DNA from 2 places in the Apilactobacillus intestinapis genome. Region 1 is predicted to be linked to the other one. Evidence: predicted binding sites of a transcription regulator. Region 1 holds the regulator's gene; the other holds the start of a gene.
The links. The regulator Rex, encoded in region 1, represses fermentation and respiration genes when NADH is low (regulators of the CRP and FNR family bind a similar motif). The targets are predictions, from matches to a motif close to TTGTGAANTANTTCACAA.

Region 2: ACOMA7_RS05190 (zinc-dependent alcohol dehydrogenase family protein) is a predicted target of Rex. The motif match lies at 3,570-3,587, and genes of this name have one in related genera.

The regions. Positions count from the first base shown of each region.
Region 1 covers NZ_JBMHFD010000005.1:47,490-52,896, reverse strand. The annotation lists gene ACOMA7_RS04650 (YigZ family protein) at 1-81, shown strand, start outside; gene ACOMA7_RS04645 (glycosyltransferase family 4 protein) at 101-1,198, opposite strand; gene groL (chaperonin GroEL) at 1,304-2,917, opposite strand; gene groES (co-chaperone GroES) at 2,953-3,237, opposite strand; gene ACOMA7_RS04630 (redox-sensing transcriptional repressor Rex) at 3,408-4,043, opposite strand; gene ACOMA7_RS04625 (ABC-F family ATP-binding cassette domain-containing protein) at 4,210-5,407, shown strand, end outside.
Region 2 covers NZ_JBMHFD010000006.1:76,034-81,440, reverse strand. The annotation lists gene ACOMA7_RS05210 (reverse transcriptase domain-containing protein) at 1-1,234, opposite strand, end outside; gene ACOMA7_RS05205 (fluoride efflux transporter FluC) at 1,509-1,859, opposite strand; gene ACOMA7_RS05200 (fluoride efflux transporter FluC) at 1,856-2,239, opposite strand; gene scrK (fructokinase ScrK) at 2,491-3,375, shown strand; gene ACOMA7_RS05190 (zinc-dependent alcohol dehydrogenase family protein) at 3,637-4,638, shown strand; gene ACOMA7_RS05185 (VOC family protein) at 4,657-5,049, shown strand; gene lepA (translation elongation factor 4) at 5,098-5,407, opposite strand, start outside.

The DNA.
Region 1 (5,407 bases):
TTACTAAACGGTCGTGTTGAAATGCACGATGGCGATGAAAAGTACTTTGAAGTTGATTATGATCCATACAAAAAAGAATGACCAAATGGTCATTCTTTTTTTAGTGGTTATCTTTACTTGTGTTTTCTTTAACGACTTTTTTAATTGCGTTTAGTAATGGTTGTCTATCCTTACCAGCTAAACCGATTGATTCAACGAATAGTTCCAACCCGATTAACGTTGCAGTCGTTAGTAGAATGGAACCCCAAATTGTTGAGATTGGGTATAGCAATGAAATGAATGAGAAAATCAAAGCAATTCCATAGATTACCAATACGGTTTGACGATGAGTCAATCCGATTTGCATCAAACGGTGATGTAAGTGTCGTTTGTCAGCATGCATGATTGGTTGCTTGTTTAACATTCTACGTAAGATTGCGTAAATGGTATCGGTGATTGGCACACCCAGGATAATTACCGGAATAATAACGGTAATGAACGTGGCATTTTTCAATCCGTTCAATGAGAAAATTGAAATCATAAAACCGATGAACAATGATCCGGTGTCCCCTAGATAGATTCTAGCTGGGAAGAAGTTGTAAGGTAAAAATCCTAAACATGCTGCAACAAGTGCAAAAATCATGATTGAAACGTAGACGTTTCCAACGTTTAGGAAGAAGAACCCAGTAATTCCCATGGTGGTCAAAGCAATAACTGCGACCCCCGTTGCTAATCCATCAAGACCGTCAATTAAGTTAACGGCGTTGGTGATTGCTAAAATCCAAATTAGAGTAATTGGTAAACTTAACCATCCTAAACTAAATGTTCCAATGAATGGTAATGATATGTTACTCATTTGAATATTTCCGAAGAAAAAGACAATGATTGCTGCTAAACTAATTCCAAATACTTTTTGACGTGGTTTTAATACAATGATGTCATCAATTACCCCTGTAATAATGATGACTACTTGGCCCGCAAACATCCCATAAAGTTGATGGGTTGGCATTTGCGACCTTAATAGGAACATCGTGGCAATTGTGTATGACACAAAGATTGCCAATCCTCCTAATGTCGGCATCGGAATTTTATTCATTCTTCGCTTATTTGGACTATCGATAGCTCCCCAGCGAAATGCTAACTTTCTGATAAACGGCGTTACCACAGCAGAAATTAACATTGTCGCGAAAAGGGAAACGATAATTTCGAATTTTAGCATAATCGTTATCCTTTCGTTTTATAATACTATTAATAAATTATACAAATGTAACAGATTAAAAACAAGGTTAAACAAAAAAAGGATTCCCAAAGGAATCCTTTTTTATTACATCATTGGTCCCATTGAAGGGTTCATTGAATCTTTCTTTTCTTCTGGTAAGTTAGCAACAACAGCTTCAGTAGTTAATAGTAATGCTGAAACAGATGCGGCGTTTTGAAGAGCTGATCTTGATACCTTGGTTGGATCAACAACTCCGGCCTTAATCATATCTTCGTATTCACCAGTAGCGGCATTGAAACCAATACCCATTTCCTTGCCCTTTAGATGTTCAACAACGATTGAACCATCAATTCCGGCGTTGTGGGCAATTTGTCTAACTGGAGCTTCTAGAGCACGTAAAACAATGTTTACACCAGTCTTTTCGTCACCTTCAGCAGGGATTTCTTCTAGATCCTTTAGAATATTGATGAATGCAGTTCCACCACCAGGAACGAAGCCTTCTTCAACAGCGGCTCTAGTTGAGTTCAAAGCATCTTCAATTCTGTACTTACGTTCTTTTAGTTCAGTTTCGGTAGCTGCACCAACACGGATAACAGCAACACCACCGGCTAACTTAGCTAAACGTTCACGTAGCTTTTCTTTGTCGAATTCTGATGTAGTAGTTTCTAGTTGGTTCTTGATTTCTGCAACACGTGCAGCTAATTGGTCCTTGTCACCGGCACCTTGAACGATTGTAGTGTCATCCTTAGTAACGTTAACCTTGTTAGCTTGACCTAATTGATCAATGGTTACATCCTTTAGGTTTAATCCTAAGTCGTCAGTGATTAAAGTAGCGCCTGTAAGAACTGAAATATCTTGTAGTTGAGCCTTACGACGGTCACCAAAACCAGGAGCCTTAACAGCAACAACGTTGAAAGTACCACGCATCTTGTTTAGTACCAATGTTGGTAGTGCTTCACCACCAATATCATCAGCAATGATTAGAAGTGAACGACCTTGTTCAACAACTGATTGTAAAACTGGTAGGATTTCTTGAATGTTGTTAATCTTCTTGTCAGTAACCAAGATGTATGGGTTGTCTAAGTCAGCTTGCATCTTGTCGTTGTCGGTAACCATGTATTGTGACATGTAACCACGATCGAATTGCATACCTTCTACAACGTCCATAGTTGTGTTAACACCACGTGAATCTTCAACAGTGATAACACCATCGTTTCCAACCTTTTCCATAGCATCGGCGATTAATTCACCAACTTCTGGGTTAGCAGCTGAAATGGAAGCGATTTGAGCAATATCATTCTTGCTCTTAATTTCGTTTGACATCTTGTGTAGCTTTTCAACGGCTACTTCGGTTGCCTTTTCGATACCGCGACGAACACCAACTGGGTTGGCACCGGCAGTAACGTTCTTCATTCCTTCGTTTACGATTGCTTGAGTTAATACAGTAGCAGTAGTAGTACCATCACCGGCAATGTCGTCAGTCTTTGATGCAACTTCTGATACTAACTTAGCACCCATGTTTTCAAAATGATTTGGTAGTTCGATTGACTTAGCGATTGTAACACCATCATTAGTAATGTTTGGTGTACCTGTTGATTGTTCAACAACAACGTTTCTACCCTTTGGTCCTAATGTAGTCTTAACAGTGTTTGCAAGTTTATCAACACCTCTTAGCATTGAACGTCTTGCGTCTTCTGAAAATTTAACTTCCTTAGCCATTTTTATTCACCTCATTAATAATTTCGTTTTATTTATTATTCAACGACAGCTAAAATGTCGCTTTCTTTTAGTACTAAATATTTTTGACCATCGTAGTCTACTGAAGTACCTGAGTACTTGTCGTAAACAACTTCGTCACCCTTCTTAACTTCTGGTGTAACAGTTTGGCCATTGTCTAAAACTCTACCGTTTCCTACGGCAACAACTTTTCCAGTTTGTGGTTTTTCTTTAGCATTATTTGCTAACACAATGCCTCCAACTGTTTCTTCTTTAGCTTCTTGTGCTTCAATAATTACACGATCACCCAATGGTTTTAACATTTTGCTTGACCTCACTTTGTTTTTTTATCTGTTTTATCAGTGTTAGCAGTCATTTATTATAAGTGCTAATCACTATAAATAATATATTATTTTTTAGATTCATATGCAAGAATTTTAAACCCTACACGATATAATCCTACAAAAAAAGATGGGCCAATGGCTCATCTTTCTTATTCACCTTCATAGTGTTCAATGAAGTAAATTAATGTTTGTAATTCGTTGGTTAAATCAACGTTTTGCACTCTGACATTTTTGGGAACTGATAAACGTTTTGAAGTAAAGTTCATGATACCCTTTGCTCCACCCTTTACGGCTTCATCACATAGGTCTTGAACTACGGTTGCTGGAACAGTAAAAATAACTACTTCAATTTGTTGATCTCTTAATTGTTCTTGTAAGTCTTTAACATCGTATACTGGTACACCACTTTGAACAGTGTTGATCATGTCGTCATGAATATCAAAGGCAGCTGAGATTCTTACGTTACTATCTTTGTGAAAATTAAAGTGTAGTAAGGCTTGACCCAAATTACCTAAACCGACTAATGCAACATTTGTTAAGTGATCTTGATTTAGAATCTTCTTGAAGAAGTCTAATAAATTATCAACCTCGTATCCATATCCACGTTTTCCAAGAGCTCCAAAATAGGATAAATCTCTTCTAATGGTTGCTGAATCAACTTGAACTGCTTCAGCAAAAGTACTAGAGGATATTCTCTTTATTTTCGCGTCGTGTAAACCGCTAAGATATCGATAATACATAGGCAATCTTTTAGCCGTTGCCCTAGGAATTTTAATATCCAAAATCTTCCCTCCCGAATCTTTCATAACATTTATGTATTCTATCATAAAAACAAAGTTTGTGAAAATATTATCATCTACTAAAAAGGATTGAACATTTTAATTTATCGGGGGAAATATGCTAAAATAGTCATTATTACTGATAAAACAAGAGAATTAGGAGGTGAATTTTATGATTATTTTACAAGCAAATAAAATGACAAAACGATTTGGTGGGCAAGATCTTTTCACAAGCGTTAACTTGAGTATCGAAGAAAACAGCAAGGTCGCCTTGGTTGGTCGAAACGGTGCTGGTAAGTCAACCTTAGTGAAAATGATTTTGGGCGATGAACCAATTGATGAAGGTGAAGTCACCACCAAAAAAGGTATCACCATTGGATACTTAGCCCAAAATACTGGTCTAACTTCTGATGCCACCATCATCGAAGAAATGACCAATGTCTTTGCTGATTTAATCGATTTAGAAAATAAAATTCACGAATACGAAAACAAGATGGCTGATCCAAACATCAACTCGGATCCAGAAAAGCTGGCTGAGGTTTCACAAACTTATGACCAACTTCAAGCTGAGTTTACCGCCAAGAACGGTTTTTCTTATCAAGCCGAAATTAAGGCCGTGTTAAACGGATTTGGCTTCGGTGAAGAAATGTACGACCATAAAATTAGTGAGCTATCAGGTGGTCAACAAACCCAACTAGCAATGGCCAAGTTGCTTCTACAAAAGAAGGACCTATTGATTCTAGACGAACCTACTAACCATATTGATGTTAAGACCATTAGTTGGTTGGAAGATTATCTAAAGAGTTATCATGGTGCCCTTCTAATTATCTCCCATGACCGTTTCTTCATGGATAAGATTGTCGATCAAGTCTACGACCTATCACAAGGTCACATGACTCATTATGTCGGGAACTACTCCAGTTATGTTGAGCAAAAGAAACTTAATTACCAACATCAACTAAAGGAATACGAAAAGCAACAAAAGAAAATCAAAGAGATGCAAGACTTCGTTGATAAAAACATTGTTCGTGCATCCACTACTAAACGGGCTCAATCAAGAAGAACTCAATTGGAAAAGATGGAAAAAATTGCGGCACCAACCCGTGATGATAAATCCGCTCGTCTTTCATTCACTCCTGAAAAACAAAGTGGAAACGTCGTTTTAAACGTCCGTGATGCCGCAATCGGATACGATGATAAAATTCTATCTAAAAACATCAATATTGATGTTAAACGTAATCAAGCGGTAGCATTGATTGGGCCAAACGGAATTGGTAAGTCAACATTGCTAAAGACTATCATGAAGCAATTACCACTCCAATCTGGTGAAATCGAACGTGGTACCGGCGTTCAAATTGGTTACTACGACC
Region 2 (5,407 bases), on a different contig from region 1:
AGTCTATCTCATTACGCTTATAACCTTCTTTTAAGTATCCTTCGTTTCCTCTTTTAAAAAAGTCAACATTAAATTCAAATTTCCCTTTATTATTTTTTTTAATAAGTTCTGGATACTTATAATAATACTTCATCATAGCAGCTTTTATATATCTGATGTCTGTTTTTCCTTCAACTAAGATTATTGGTCTAGGTCCATGAATAAAATACTTGAAAAACAAAAATTTACGATATTGCTCATCAAATCCACCTATATAAGGATAATGTCTATATTTAGTCATAGATTCTATAAAATCACTATAATCATCACTCATTTTTGCGTATTTTCTTAAATCAATCAAGTAATTATAACGTTTCACTTGATTGATAAAAGAAAACCTGCCCTCAAGTTTATTTAATTTACTATATCCCTCTCCATCTATAAAATAATATCCATCTTTATACATATTATATGCTTGAGCTCTGGTATCCCTGTAATACTTTCTAGAAACATTAATTTTTTTGTTAACTATCAATCCAGTAACTTCTTGTTTAGAAGAAGAAAACTGTAGTCTTGTCTTCTTTTCATTAATTTTAAATCCTTGTCGATGAAGTAAATCTCTTAATTCATCGACAAAGTTAATATAAATACTTTCGAAGTTGGAATCGTTAGTAGAGAATGTCATATCATCAGCATATCTCGTATAATCTAGCTTATATTTTTTTGAAAGTTTCAAAATCTTAAAATCCACTATTCTAAAAATAAAATTAGTCAATACCGGAGAAGATGGTGATCCCTGGGGCAATTTATTCTTATATGTAAATATTTTGCTCAATATTACCGAAAGCTGTTTATTCATTTTAAAATCATTACTTTTTTGAAGATATCCATAAACTCTACCAAAATTAAATTCATCGAAAAAATCTTCTATATCTAAATTGAGGATAAATTTCTTATTTCTATGTACTTTAGCGTTAGACATTATATTTCTTTTCTTAATAAATGCTTGAGATACATTAAAAGAACCATATCTATCATTATATTCATGAGAAAGCTTTTCTTGTAATCTCTTTTGTAATTTCTTCAAAGGACCCTTAGGACATGATATAACTCTGTCCCCTCCACTTTTCTTAGGTAAAGAGAATTCCTCATAAAAAGAATCTACTCCCTCAACGTAAACCACAAAATTTATTAGTCCAACACTAACACCTAGATATATTGACAAATCTTCTACAGTTTTTAAATCTTTAAGCAAAACATTACCTCCAGAGTACAAAAAAAGTATAAGATCACTCATTTCGATAGCGTCTCTTAGTATTGTAATGATACTTTTGAGCGAAGATTAGGAGGTCCACCCCTAACAATTTAGTCAAAGCTCGCGAAACACGAGCACAAAATCTGATCTTATACCATCATTAATTTTATTGTAGTCTGTATAATCTTTCAAATTAAATTTCTATTAATTTTAAATGTCATAATTATACTATTTATGAATTTATTAATACATAATGCGGAAATTTAATAAAATATTATATTAAATATCCAAGTAATGCTGCTAGAATCCCTAGTAATGCACTTAATAGGTAGTATGCATATGCCATGACCTTTTTCTTGGTACCTAATTGTACCGTTTCATTCATATAGGTAGAAAAGGTGGTGTATCCACCAAGAACTGCAATTGAGAAAGAAAGAATAAAAGTATTCTTAGGTAGTTGTCCATTTACCAATCCTAACAGAAATGATCCAGTGATATTTATGAAGAAAGTCGCTACCGGAAAGGCGTTTTTCGAGAACATCTTCTTTAGTCCATTGGTGACACCATAACGGATTAGAGAACCAACTGCGGCGCCCAAACCAACGATTAAAACACTCTCAATCATAGTTGATCCTCCTTATTTTCAAAGTTTTGACCTAATTTAGTTCCAATCTGAGCTAATATTAAACCTCCGATTAGACTCACTAATACGTATAAAAGACCTATACCAATTTTGTGGTTTAAAAATAAATTGATACTGTCGAATGAAAATGTTGAAAAAGTCGTAAACCCACCAACTAAGCCAATGCTTAGTCCAGTCATCAAATCATTAGATATCTCAATTAAATAAGGAAGTGCACCAGTAATAAACGCTAAGACAAACGCACCAATTAAGTTAATTATGATGGTTGCGATAAAGTGATCATCACCAGCTAAAAGCGTAAAGTAACCGCGCAAAAGACCGCCAATAAAGGCTAGAATGAATATGTATATTACTCTTCTCATCTAAAATTACCCTTTCTATTTATAAACATTCATAATAATAAATCTTATCATACGTCAGATATTTACTATACCAATTAGCATTTTTACTTTGACATTTAGTCTGTGAAAACTTATCATAATTAGAGAGTGATAACTAAAATTAAAAAACATTAAAAACAAAGCTTAAAATCTTAGAGAAAAATTTTTTAAAAGTATTTTAAAACCGATTTATAGATAAGAATAAGAAGATATAAATAAGGAGCAATAACTTTATGTTACTGGGAAGCATAGAGGCTGGAGGCACAAAGTTCGTTTGTGCTGTGGGTAACACTGACTACCAAGTGTTAGATAGTTTGGTAATTCCTACCACTACCCCTGCTGAAACTTTTAGTAAGGCTATCGACTTCTTCAAACAATTTGAAGATTTAGCCGCACTAAGTATTTCATCATTCGGCCCAATTGAAATTAGAAAAGATTCCACCAAGTACGGTTACATTACCGAAACTCCCAAGCCTGGTTGGTCAAATGAAAACTTTTTGGGAGTATTTAAAGAGGAATTCGATATTCCAATGTATTGGACAACTGACGTTAATGGATCAGTGTTCGGAGAATACGTTAATCTAAAAAATAGCGGCCAAAGATTAGATTCTTTGGTTTATTACACTATCGGTACCGGTGTCGGTGCTGGAATCATCATTAACGGACAATTTGTAGGAGACATGGGCCATCCTGAAATGGGTCACGTGAAGTTAAAACGTCACGAAGACGATCTAGATTTCGATGGAATCTGTCCATACCACAAGGATTGTCTTGAAGGACTAGTCTGTGGACCTACATTTGAAGCCCGTCTAGGTATGAAGGGACAAGAAGTTGCGCAAACTAACCACGTTTGGGACATCATGGCCTACTACGTAGCACAAGCTGCATTGCAAACTACTCTAACCTTCAGACCAGCCAAAATTATTTTTGGTGGTGGCGTAGTTAGTGAAAAATTTCTCAAAAAGGTTAGATTTGAATTTTCTAAGCTATTAAATGGCTATATTGACATTAAGAACCTAGAAGAATACATTTCAACTCCAACCCTTGATGGAAACGGCTCTGCAACTTACGGAAACTTTGCTTTAGCAGATGCCTTGATTAAGCATCAAGTTAAATAAGTTCAGTTTTACACAATCTAAAATTGAATTGATCGAATTTTTTTATAAAAAAAGTTACACGGCATAAAACGTTATTATATCAACGTTATATGCCGTTTTTTCGTGACTTTTATATAAACTTAAGAATTAAATTTAACCAAAACACTTTCATTTTTAAAAAAATGAGTTATTATAATACTTGTAAGTTTGTGAAAGTCTTAATTAATTCACAACTGCGTAAAAAATAATACTTAAAATTCAATTTGGAAAGGATCTTGAATTATGAAAGCATTAGTTTTAACAGGCAAGAAACAATTAGAAATCCAAAACACTGAAATGCCAGAACCAAAGGCAAACGAAGTTGTTATCAACGCAAAATACGCTGGTATCTGTGGTACTGACTACGCACTATACAATGGTCTACCAGGTTCAGCTGACGCTGTTCCTCCAATCGTATTAGGTCACGAAAACTCAGGTGTTATCTCAGCTGTAGGTTCAGACGTTACTGATCTTAAAGTTGGTGACCGTGTAACTGTTGACCCTAACATCTACTGTGGTAAGTGTGACTACTGTCGTACAGCTCGTCCAGAACTATGTGACAACCTATCAGCCGTTGGTGTTACTAGAAATGGTGGTCTAGAAGAATACTTCACTGCCCCAACTCAAGTTGTTTACAAGTTACCAGACAACGTTGACTTGAAGTCAGCTGCTACTTGTGAACCAATCTCATGTGCCGTTCACGGTATGGACTTATTAAACATCAAACCTTACCAAAAAGCTCTAGTTATTGGTGATGGTTACATGGGTCTAATCTTTGCACAATTACTACGTTCATACGGTGTTAAAGAAGTTGACTTAACTGGTCGTCATGATGACAAATTAGCTGCTGAAAAAGAAAAGCTAAACATCGACCGTGTTATCAACACTACTAAGGAAGAAATTCCAGCCGAATACGACGTTGTTATTGAAGCCGTTGGTCAACCAGCTACTCAAGAACAAGCAATCGAAGCAACTGTTAAGGGTGCTCAAGTATTGATGTTCGGTGTTGGTGCTCCAGATCAAAAATTCAGCATGAACACTTACGAAGTATTCAAGAAACAATTAACTATCCAAGGTGCATTCATCAACCCTAACTCATTCGAAGATGCTATTGCCCTACTACAAAGTGGTAAAGTTAATGTTGAAAAGATTATTGACAACATCATCTCACTAGAAGACGTTGAAAGTGTCCTAAACGGTACTTCAAACCTAACTGGTAAATGTGTTGTTAAAGTTTCTGACTAATTTTTGGAGGCTTAAATTATGGCTTTAAACGATTACTTTGATGGTCTACAACACGTAGGTATCCCATCAAAAGACTTAGATAAAACAATCGAATTCTACAAATCACTTGGTTTTGACCAAGCTGGTTTATTCCACAATGGTGAAAACCGTTGTGCCTTCATGAGATACGGTAACCTAACCGTTGAAACATGGGAAGGCGATCCAGTTGCAATGGAAAATGGTGCTATTAACCATATTTCAATGAACTGTACTGATGTTGATAAAGCATTCGCAGCCGCTAAAGAACAAGGCTTCGATGTTTTAGACGACGAAATCCAATCAATCCCAACTTTCTGGGACAACGGAATCCGTTTCTTCAACATTCAAGGTCCTAATCACGAAAAGATCGAATTTTGCCAAATTGTAAAATAATATCTTTCGATCATAAAAAGCACCCAAGCTTATGCTTGGGTGTTTTTTTTATTCTATATTTAAGATGGCATCGAATACCGATTGTGGTAGTTGAATGGCTTCACTAGCACTCTTTCGTTTATTCAAACTTTGACGACGCAATAGTGCTTGTTTCTTTGAAACGCTCTTCTTGTCGCCACTAACCGCCGCATTCTTTCTCAATGGTGGAACATCCACTCTGGCCACCACTCTTCCCTCAATATATCCCTGTACAGGCATCGGATATAGTTTGCGGGGAATTACATATTTTAGTTTATGAACGATTTCTTGAGCCAATTTTTCGGCACTCAAGCGGTGAACGATAAAGGTTAGTTCATCC